DNA from 2 places in the Streptomyces sp. NPDC006879 genome. Region 2 is predicted to be linked to the other one. Evidence: predicted binding sites of a transcription regulator. Region 2 holds the regulator's gene; the other holds the start of a gene.
What was found. The regulator HspR, encoded in region 2, represses chaperone genes until heat shock. The targets are predictions, from matches to a motif close to TTGAGNNNNNNNNNCTCAA.

Region 1: the regulator HspR is predicted to act here: its motif matches at 1,773-1,791, upstream of lon (endopeptidase La).

What each region holds. Positions count from the first base shown of each region.
Region 1 is NZ_JBIAGC010000009.1:39,307-43,686, reverse strand. Features, by position in the region: gene ACFYMC_RS09825 (hypothetical protein) at 1-842, shown strand, start outside; gene ACFYMC_RS09820 (hypothetical protein) at 1,007-1,576, opposite strand; gene lon (endopeptidase La) at 1,814-4,216, shown strand; gene ACFYMC_RS09810 (MarR family winged helix-turn-helix transcriptional regulator) at 4,351-4,380, shown strand, end outside.
Region 2 is NZ_JBIAGC010000013.1:121,559-125,938, reverse strand. Features, by position in the region: gene grpE (nucleotide exchange factor GrpE) at 1-432, shown strand, start outside; gene dnaJ (molecular chaperone DnaJ) at 478-1,656, shown strand; gene ACFYMC_RS13505 (heat shock protein transcriptional repressor HspR) at 1,658-2,104, shown strand; gene ACFYMC_RS13500 (helix-turn-helix transcriptional regulator) at 2,230-3,243, opposite strand; gene ACFYMC_RS13495 (hypothetical protein) at 3,346-3,573, shown strand; gene ACFYMC_RS13490 ((2Fe-2S)-binding protein) at 3,570-3,884, shown strand; gene ACFYMC_RS13485 (TIGR03618 family F420-dependent PPOX class oxidoreductase) at 4,068-4,380, opposite strand, start outside.

The DNA of each region.
Region 1 (4,380 bases), on a different contig from region 2:
TCGCCCACGCAGTCACCCTGCGCCGCCCGCCCCCCGGGTGGTGGCGGGCAGCCGCTGGGGTGATGGCCCTGATCCTCCCGCTGGCCTACGTCAGTGCCCGGCAGGCCGGGCAGCAGTTGGGCTGGCTCGGTCGGCCCAGTTGGACCGACTGGCTGACCTACCTGGTGGTCGCGGCGCTCGGCCTGGTCCTGACCCATCTGGTCGAGGCGCCGCAGCTCGTCCGGCTCGCGCTTCCCCTGCTGCTGGTGCCCGCCGGTCTGCTGCTTCCCCTCTCCTTGCTCCACCCCTGGTATGTGGACCGGTATGTCCTGTACTCCCTGTCCGGGATCGCGTTGCTGGGGGGAGCGGCAGCGGCGCGGCTGCGCCATCGACGGGTGTCGGCCTCGCTGGCGGCCTGCTTGGCGTTCGCGGCGCTGCCCTGGTCCTTGTGGCTGCGCACCCCCGACAGCCGCAAGGACGACGTTGCGGCGGTGGCCGCCGCGGTCCGCGCCCAGGCCCGTCCCGGGGACGCCGTGCTGTACCTGCCCGCCCGTCGCCGAGAATGGCTGCTGTCCTTCCCGGACGTCAGGCAGGGGCTGGTCGACCCGGTCCTGGACCGCTCTCCCGCCGGCTCGAACTCCCTCCAGGGGGCAGAACTGGACGCCGAGGCGATTTCCGAGCGGTTGCGCTCCGTACCGCGGGTGCTGGCGCTGACCGACCCGCCCGACCAACCCCTGGACCCGTTCCCCTTCGAGGCGGCCAAACGGCAGGTCCTGGCAGCCGACTTCCGCGTGTGTTCCTCCACCGAGGTGCGCGGGGCCCAGGTGGTGCTCTACGCCCGCCCGGGCCGCTGCGCCGGGTGACCACCGAACGGTCTCCGCGAGCCGGGGGCGGCGTTTGTCCAGTTCGGCTGGAGGCTGCATCGTCGGCGGTCGTGACCCGAGAGGTGCAAGGTCCCTGTGCGACCGACGCTACGGTCATACAGGGTGACCTTGCACCTTCGATGCCGTGCCCCGTGGCCCGGTACTCAGTGGCCGCCGCGCGGCTCGAAGCAGCCGGTTTCCAGGAATCGGCCGTTGACCTTGACCTGGTAGTTGGTCGATTGCACGAAAGCGGTTACACAGGCGTCACGACCGACGTTGAGGGCGACGCTGGCACCTGGGTTGCTGCCGGGGTCGTGGGCCCGCACGAAGAGCGTTCCGCGCCCCTCTTCGCTGTCCGGTCCCTCATCGCGGTAGCCGAGCTTGAGTAGCTCCGTACGCACCCGCTCGGTATCCCAGGTCTTGGCCTTCCAGAGCCGCTTGAGGACGGGCTCGATGCGGGCGGCTGCCGCGCGGGCGGCCTCCTCGGAGGCGGGGGACATCTTCTTGGGGATCTTGAAGCCGTTGTTCTCCCGGTAGTGCGGGGCTCCGTCGTGCCCGTCGGGCTCCACGTTGCCTCGTGCGGGGCCGGTGGGCGAGGGCGACAGGGAGCCGCTGCGGCTCGGGGCGGAGTCGGCCGCTGTCGCCCCTGTGTGCTGCTGGCCGCAGGCGGTCAGCGACAGGGCGGTGCCCAGGAAGAGGCACGCGGCAACGTAGTTGGGTCTCGATATCCGCATGAGGAGGAGCCTGCCACTGAGTCGACGTGGGCAGCACCCGCTTACGAAACCGCAGCCGCACGCAGGATCCAACAGGAATGTGCAGCGTCAGGTGCAAGGCGAACTTGGAACGTGCAGGGTCCAGCCTCACACGACAGTGTTCACTGCTTCGCTCAGAGCGAAAGGCCCAGGGGGAACAATCCTCGACGCAGGTGCATTGAGCCGGTGTAGCTCAACTTGACTGCCGGAGGGAAGATCATGGCTTCGACGTCCGAAACGCTCACCCTGCCCGTCCTGCCGCTGGACGACGAGGTCGTCCTGCCCGGCATGGTGGTCCCCCTGGAGCTGTCCGATGCGGAAGTGCGGGCAGCGGTGGAGGCGGCACAGGCGGCGGTGACCGGGGCCGGCGGGAAACCGCAGGTGCTGCTGGTGCCCAGAGTGGACGGGACGTACGCGGCGACCGGCGTGCTCGCCGTCGTCGAGCAGGTCGGACGGCTGTCCGACGGCGACCCGGGTGCACTGGTGCGGGGCCGGGGGCGGGTGCGGATCGGAGCCGGCACCACCGGACCGGGCGCGGCGCTCTGGGTCGAGGGGGAGCGCGTCGACGAGGGGCTGCCGGGGGGTACCGCGCCGGGTGCCGTCGCCGAACTCGTCAAGGAGTACAAGGCGCTCGCCACCACCTGGCTCAAGAAGCGCGGAGCCTGGCAGGTGGTGGACCGGGTGCAGCAGATCGAGGACGTTTCGGCGCTCGCCGACAACTCCGGCTACTCACCCTTCCTGACCCTGGACCAGAAGATCGAACTGCTGGAGACCGCCGACCCGGTGGCCCGGCTGCGCCTGGCCATTCGGCTGCTCGGCGAGCATCTCGCCGAGCAGGACGTGGCCGAGTCCATCGCCAAGGACGTGCAGGAGGGTGTGGACAAGCAGCAGCGCGAGTTCCTGCTCCGCCGTCAGCTGGAGGCGGTGCGCAAGGAACTGCGTGAGTTGAACGGCGATGCCGAGGGCGAGGAGTCCGATGACTACCGGGCCCGGGTGGAAGCCGCCGACCTGCCGGAGAAGGTCCGGGAGGCCGCCCTGAAGGAAGTCGAGAAGCTGGAGCGTTCCAGCGACCAGTCCCCCGAGGGGTCCTGGATCCGCACCTGGCTCGACACGGTGCTGGAGCTGCCCTGGCGCGAGCACACCGAGGACCGCTACGACATCAGGGGGGCCCGGGCGGTGCTGGACGCCGAGCACGCGGGGCTGGACGACGTGAAGGACCGGATCACCGAGTACTTGGCGGTCCGCAAGCGCCGCGCCGACCGCGGGCTCGGGGTGGTCGGTGGCCGGCGCGGGGGTGCTGTGCTCGCGCTGATCGGCCCGCCAGGAGTCGGAAAGACTTCCCTGGGTGAATCCGTGGCGCACGCGATGGGGCGCAAGTTCGTACGGGTGGCCCTCGGCGGCGTGCGCGACGAGGCGGAGATCCGCGGCCACCGGCGCACCTACGTGGGCGCCCTGCCGGGCCGCATCGTGCGGGCCGTCAAGGAGGCCGGGTCGATGAACCCGGTGGTGCTGCTGGACGAGATCGACAAGGTTGGCTCCGATTTCCGCGGAGACCCGGCCGCAGCCCTGCTGGAAGTGCTCGACCCGGCTCAGAACCACACCTTCCGCGACCACTACCTGGAGGTCGAGCTGGACCTCAGCGATGTGGTCTTCCTCGCCACCGCCAACGTCCTGGAGGCCATCCCGGAGGCCCTGCTGGACCGCATGGAGCTCGTCCGGCTGGACGGTTACACCGAGGACGAGAAGGTGGTCATCGCCCGGGACCACCTGCTGCCCCGGCAGTTGGAGCGCTCGGGGCTGGCCTCGCAGGAGGTGCGGATCGAGGAGGGTGCGCTGCGCAGGCTGGCGGGCGAGTACACCCGTGAGGCGGGCGTGCGGACCCTGGAGCGGACGCTGGCGCGGCTGCTGCGCAAGATCGCCGCGCAACACGAACTGGGCGAGCGCAAGCTGCCGTTCACGGTCGGTCCCGAGGATCTGCGGGCACTGATCGGTCGCCCCCACCATGTTCCGGAGTCCGCGCAGGATCCGGCGGAACGCCGCACCGCGGTACCGGGCGTGGCCACCGGTCTGGCGGTGACGGGTGCCGGCGGTGACGTCCTGTTCGTGGAGGCTTCGCTAGCCGACCCGGAGACGGGCGCCGCGGGTCTGACCCTCACCGGTCAGCTCGGCGACGTGATGAAGGAGTCCGCGCAGATCGCCCTGAGCTTCCTGCGCTCGCACGGCGCCGAGCTGGAACTGCCGGTGGCCGACCTGAAGGACCGGGGTGTGCACATCCACTTCCCGGCGGGCGCGGTGCCCAAGGACGGGCCGAGTGCGGGGATCACCATGACCACCGCGCTGGCCTCCCTGCTCTCCGGGCGTCAGGTACGCACGGACGTGGCGATGACCGGCGAGGTCTCGTTGACCGGCCGGGTGCTGCCGATCGGCGGGGTCAAGCAGAAGCTGCTGGCCGCTCACCGGGCGGGCATCAGCACTGTGGTCATCCCGAAACGGAACGAGGCCGACCTCGACGATGTCCCGGCCGAGGTGCTGGAGAAGCTCCAGGTGCACCCGGTCACGGACGTCCGCCAGGTGCTGGAGCTGGCGTTGTCCCCGGCCGAGGCGCCGGCCATCGCTGCCTGAGGCCGCGGGCCCGCGTACCGCATCCGGCGTACGCGGGCCGGTCGGCCCCCGTCCCGGCAGTCCCGGTGCCGAGCACCCCGGCTGCGAAATACTGATTCCGTCACAGCGGTCGCCGACGGAAGAAGGCGCAGGGGATGGGAGTAGTCGTGCACGGGAGCGGAGAC
Region 2 (4,380 bases):
CAGAACTACCGCCGCCGGGTGGAGCGTGACCGCGTCCAGGTCAAGGAGATCGCTGTCGCGAGCCTCCTCAGCGAGCTCCTTCCCACGCTCGACGACATCGGGCGGGCGCGGGAGCACGGCGAGTTGGTCGGTGGTTTCAAGTCGGTGGCGGAGTCCCTGGAGACGGTCGCCGCGAAGATGGGCCTCCAGCAGTTCGGTAAGGAGGGCGAGCCCTTCGACCCGACGATCCACGAGGCCCTGATGCACAGCTACGCGCCGGACGTCACGGAGACGACCTGCGTGGCGATCCTTCAGCCGGGGTACCGGATCGGCGAGCGCACCATCCGCCCCGCGCGGGTGGCGGTGGCCGAGCCCCAGCCCGGGGCGAGCGCGCCGAAGGCCGCGGAGGAGGACTCCGCCGAGAAGGAGAGCGGTGGCCCCGAACAGGGCTGACGCTGGGATTGACGCAATGACGGTCCGAGAGGAGGGACGCCGCGGATGAGTACCAAGGACTTCGTGGAGAAGGACTACTACAAGGTCCTCGGCGTCCCCAAGGACGCCACCGAGGCCGAGATCAAGAAGGCGTACCGGAAGCTCGCCCGCGAGTTCCACCCGGACGCCAACAAGGGTGACGCCGCCGCCGAGGAGCGCTTCAAGGAGATCTCCGAGGCGAACGACGTCCTCGGTGACGCCAAGAAGCGCAAGGAGTACGACGAAGCGCGCGCGCTGTTCGGGAACGGCGGGTTCCGTCCCGGTCCGGGCGCCGGTGGTTCGTTCAACTTCGACCTGGGGGACCTCTTCGGAGGCACCCAGCCCGGCGGCACCGGTGGTGGCGCGGGTGGTTTCGGCGGCGGTATCGGAGACGTCTTCGGAGGCCTGTTCAACCGGGGCGGCCCGGGTACGCGTACCCAGCCGCGCCGTGGCCAGGACATCGAGTCCGAGGTGACGCTCAGCTTCACCGAGGCGGTGGACGGGGCCACGGTTCCGCTGCGGATGTCCAGTCAGGCGCCCTGCAAGGCTTGCTCCGGCACCGGCGACAAGAACGGCACCCCCCGGGTGTGCCCGACCTGTGTCGGCACCGGGCAGGTCTCGCGCGGCGGCGGTGGCGGCTTCTCCCTCACCGACCCCTGCGTGGACTGCAAGGGCCGTGGGCTGATCGCCGAGAACCCGTGTGAGGTCTGCAAGGGCAGCGGACGTGCCCGTTCCTCGCGCACCATGCAGGTGCGCATCCCGGCCGGTGTCCTCGACGGGCAGCGGATTCGGCTGCGCGGCAAGGGCGCGCCGGGTGAGCGCGGCGGTCCGGCCGGTGACCTCTACGTGGTCGTGCACGTGGATGCCCACTCGGTGTTCGGCCGCAAGGGCGACAACCTGACCGTCACCGTTCCGGTCTCCTTCGCGGAGGCCGCACTCGGTGGCGAGGTGAAGGTGCCCACTCTCGGCGGGCCGCCGGTCACGTTGAAGCTGCCGCCCGGTACGCCCAACGGGCGTACGATGCGGGCCCGTGGGAAGGGCGCGGTCCGCAAGGACGGCTCCCGTGGGGACCTGCTCGTCACCGTGGAGGTGGCGGTGCCGGCGGAGCTGAGCGACAAGGCGAAGGAAGCCCTGGAGACCTACCGCGAGGCCACGGCGGGCCACGACCCCAGGGCGGAACTGTTCCAGGCCGCGAAGGGGGCTTGAGATGGACGGGCGCCGCAGGAATCCCTACGAGTTGACCGACGAGACCCCGGTGTACGTGATTTCGGTCGCCGCTCAGTTGTCCGGGCTGCATCCGCAGACCCTGCGGCAGTACGACCGGCTCGGCCTGGTCTCCCCCGACCGCGCAGCCGGTCGGGGCCGGCGCTACTCCGCCCGGGACATCGAGTTGCTGCGCACCGTGCAGCAGTTGTCCCAGGACGAGGGGATCAACCTCGCCGGCATCAAGCGGATCATCGAGTTGGAGAACCAGGTGGCGGCGCTCCAAGCACGGGTCTCCGAGCTTTCCTCCGCTGTGGAGGGCGCCGCTGCCACGCTGCGGGCCCGGGAAGCACAGGTGCACGCCTCCTACCGCCGCGACCTGGTTCCGTACCAGGACGTGCAGCAGACCAGTGCCCTGGTGGTCTGGCGCCCCAAGCGTCCATCTGACTGAACCGTTTCCGCTGTGGCACTCGCCGCACCGAGCCCTGACAGGCCCTGCTGTGGACCCCCGGTCCGATGCAGGGCCTGTCGTGCGTGGGCGCGTGGCCGGGTGCTCATCCGGTGGGCTCCTCGCGCTCAGCCGGCGGGCTCCTCCAAGATGCCCGAGCGGGCGATGAGATAGCCGAGTTGGGCGCGGCTGCCGCTGCCCAGCGTGGTGGCGAGTTTGGCGATGTGGGCGCGGGCCGTGCGTACGTTCATGCCCAGGCGGCGCGCGATGGCCTCGTCCACGTGTCCTTCGACGAGCAGTTGCGCGATGGAGCGTTGGACGCCCGAGATGCCGGCGGGAGTGGCCTCGTAGCGGATGTCGTCGGACAGCGGCGTGGCTCGTCGCCACAACTGCTCGAAGACCTTGACCAGGTACTCCACCAGGCCCGGGTGGCGCAGTTCGAGGGCGACCCGGCGGTCGTCGCTGGCCGGGATGAAGGCGACAGTCCGGTCGAAGACGATGAGGCGCTCGATGAGTTCTTCGAGGGTGCGGATCTCCACCTTTCCGGCCGAGATGCGTTCCACGTAGGCGAGGGTGCCCTGACTGTGCCGCACGGTGTGCTGGTAGAGCGTGCGGATGGACACGCCGCGGTCGATGAGGGGTTGTTCGCGCTCCAGGGCCTGGGTCAGGGAGATGGAGGGGCGGGCCCCGCCGGGCTGGACGGTGAGGACCTCGCTGTGGCACTCGGCGGAGGCCACGTTCAGCGCGGCGTTGATCCGGTCGAAGCCCTCCAGCACGGTGATGGCGTGTGTGCTGGAGGGGGTTTGGGCGCTGATGGCCATAAAAGGCTCGAAAGCATCGGCCAGTTCCACCGAGTGCCGCCGCCGGTCCTGGATCTCGCGCTCCAGCGGATGGAGTCTTTGTGCGAGTGCAACGGACGGCGGCACCGGGCGCAGCGAGTTGGGGTCGTCGGGATCCGGGTGCAGCAGAGCGAATTCCAGCAGGCATGGCGCGTTTTGGACATCTACCCGCGCGACCCTCCCGGCACTGAGTGCAGTGGCGTAGAGCCGTGTTCCCTCGTCGCACAGGGCCGTGAGGGGGTGGGGATGTGTCGGTTGTGTACTGATTCTAGGCAAATCTCCACCCCCCAGGGTCCTGAACATGCAAGAACATGATGCATCGTGCCTGTGGCACTGACGTGCCCAAATGAGCCATCGTCTGTCACGCGGGGGAGAGGATTCCATCAAGTGAGGACGAAGCCGACCATGTACAAGAGAATGCTTCGCTCGGCGCTTGCCGTTGTTTTCTCCGCCATTGTGGCTTGCGGGGCGGTGGGGGGCGCCGAGTTCGGGACGTCGGGTGCAGTGGCCGACGCCGTACCGCCGGACACTGGCTGGCACGACATCTCCACTGCGATGGACACCGGTTGGCACATAGCCCCGGCTCGATCGGCCGACGGCCTGGGCACGGACTCGGAGAAGGCGGACGCATGACCCCCGACGACCGCACCTTCCGCCGTGAGATGGCCTCTGCCTACCGCTCGGGTTGGCACTTCATCGATCTCGTCACGGCAATCCCCCACCGCGGCGACTCGCTGATGGTGACCCTGTTCGGTGAGCCCATCGTGGTCGTCCGCGAGGAGGACGAGGACGTGCGCGCCTACCGGTGCCTTCGCCGTCCGCGCGGCGCGCCGCAGCCCGTGCGCTGCGCGATCCGTTACGGGATGGTCTTTGTCAACCTCGACCAGCGCGACCACCAGTTGGCCGAGCCGGAAACCGTCACCGCCACCCCCCGCAGTGCCTGAAGCGATTCCCCCGTCGTTAAATCGCTCAGGCGCTTCCCCCACACAGCGGCGTCATCGTGGACCTGAACACGATGACGCCGCTGTGCTGTCCGCAGCCGGGCCCCTGAGGGTGTCCGGGTCGGCTGCCGGCGCCCCGTCCCGGGTGCCCGACGCGGGGCTCTCGGGAGGCCTTCAGGGCCTTCCTCAGGGGCGCCCCATCACGCGGTCCACGCTGATCTCCACGACCACCCGGTCGGGGTTCGGGCTCGGCGTCCGCCCGTAACGCAGCGCGTAGCGCTTCTCGGCGTCCTTGACCACCTCCGCCTCGGTGCGGAGCACCGCCGTGCCCTCCACCGTCAGCCAGCGCGCTCCGGCCAGCTGGCAGACCGCGGCCCGGATGCCCTGCGGGCCGCCGGCGAGGACGTTGCGCACCTTCTTGCTGGTCTTCCTGGTGATCACGCGTGCCACCCGCTGCCGCGGGTCGTAGGTCACGCCCACCGGCACCACGTGCGGGGTC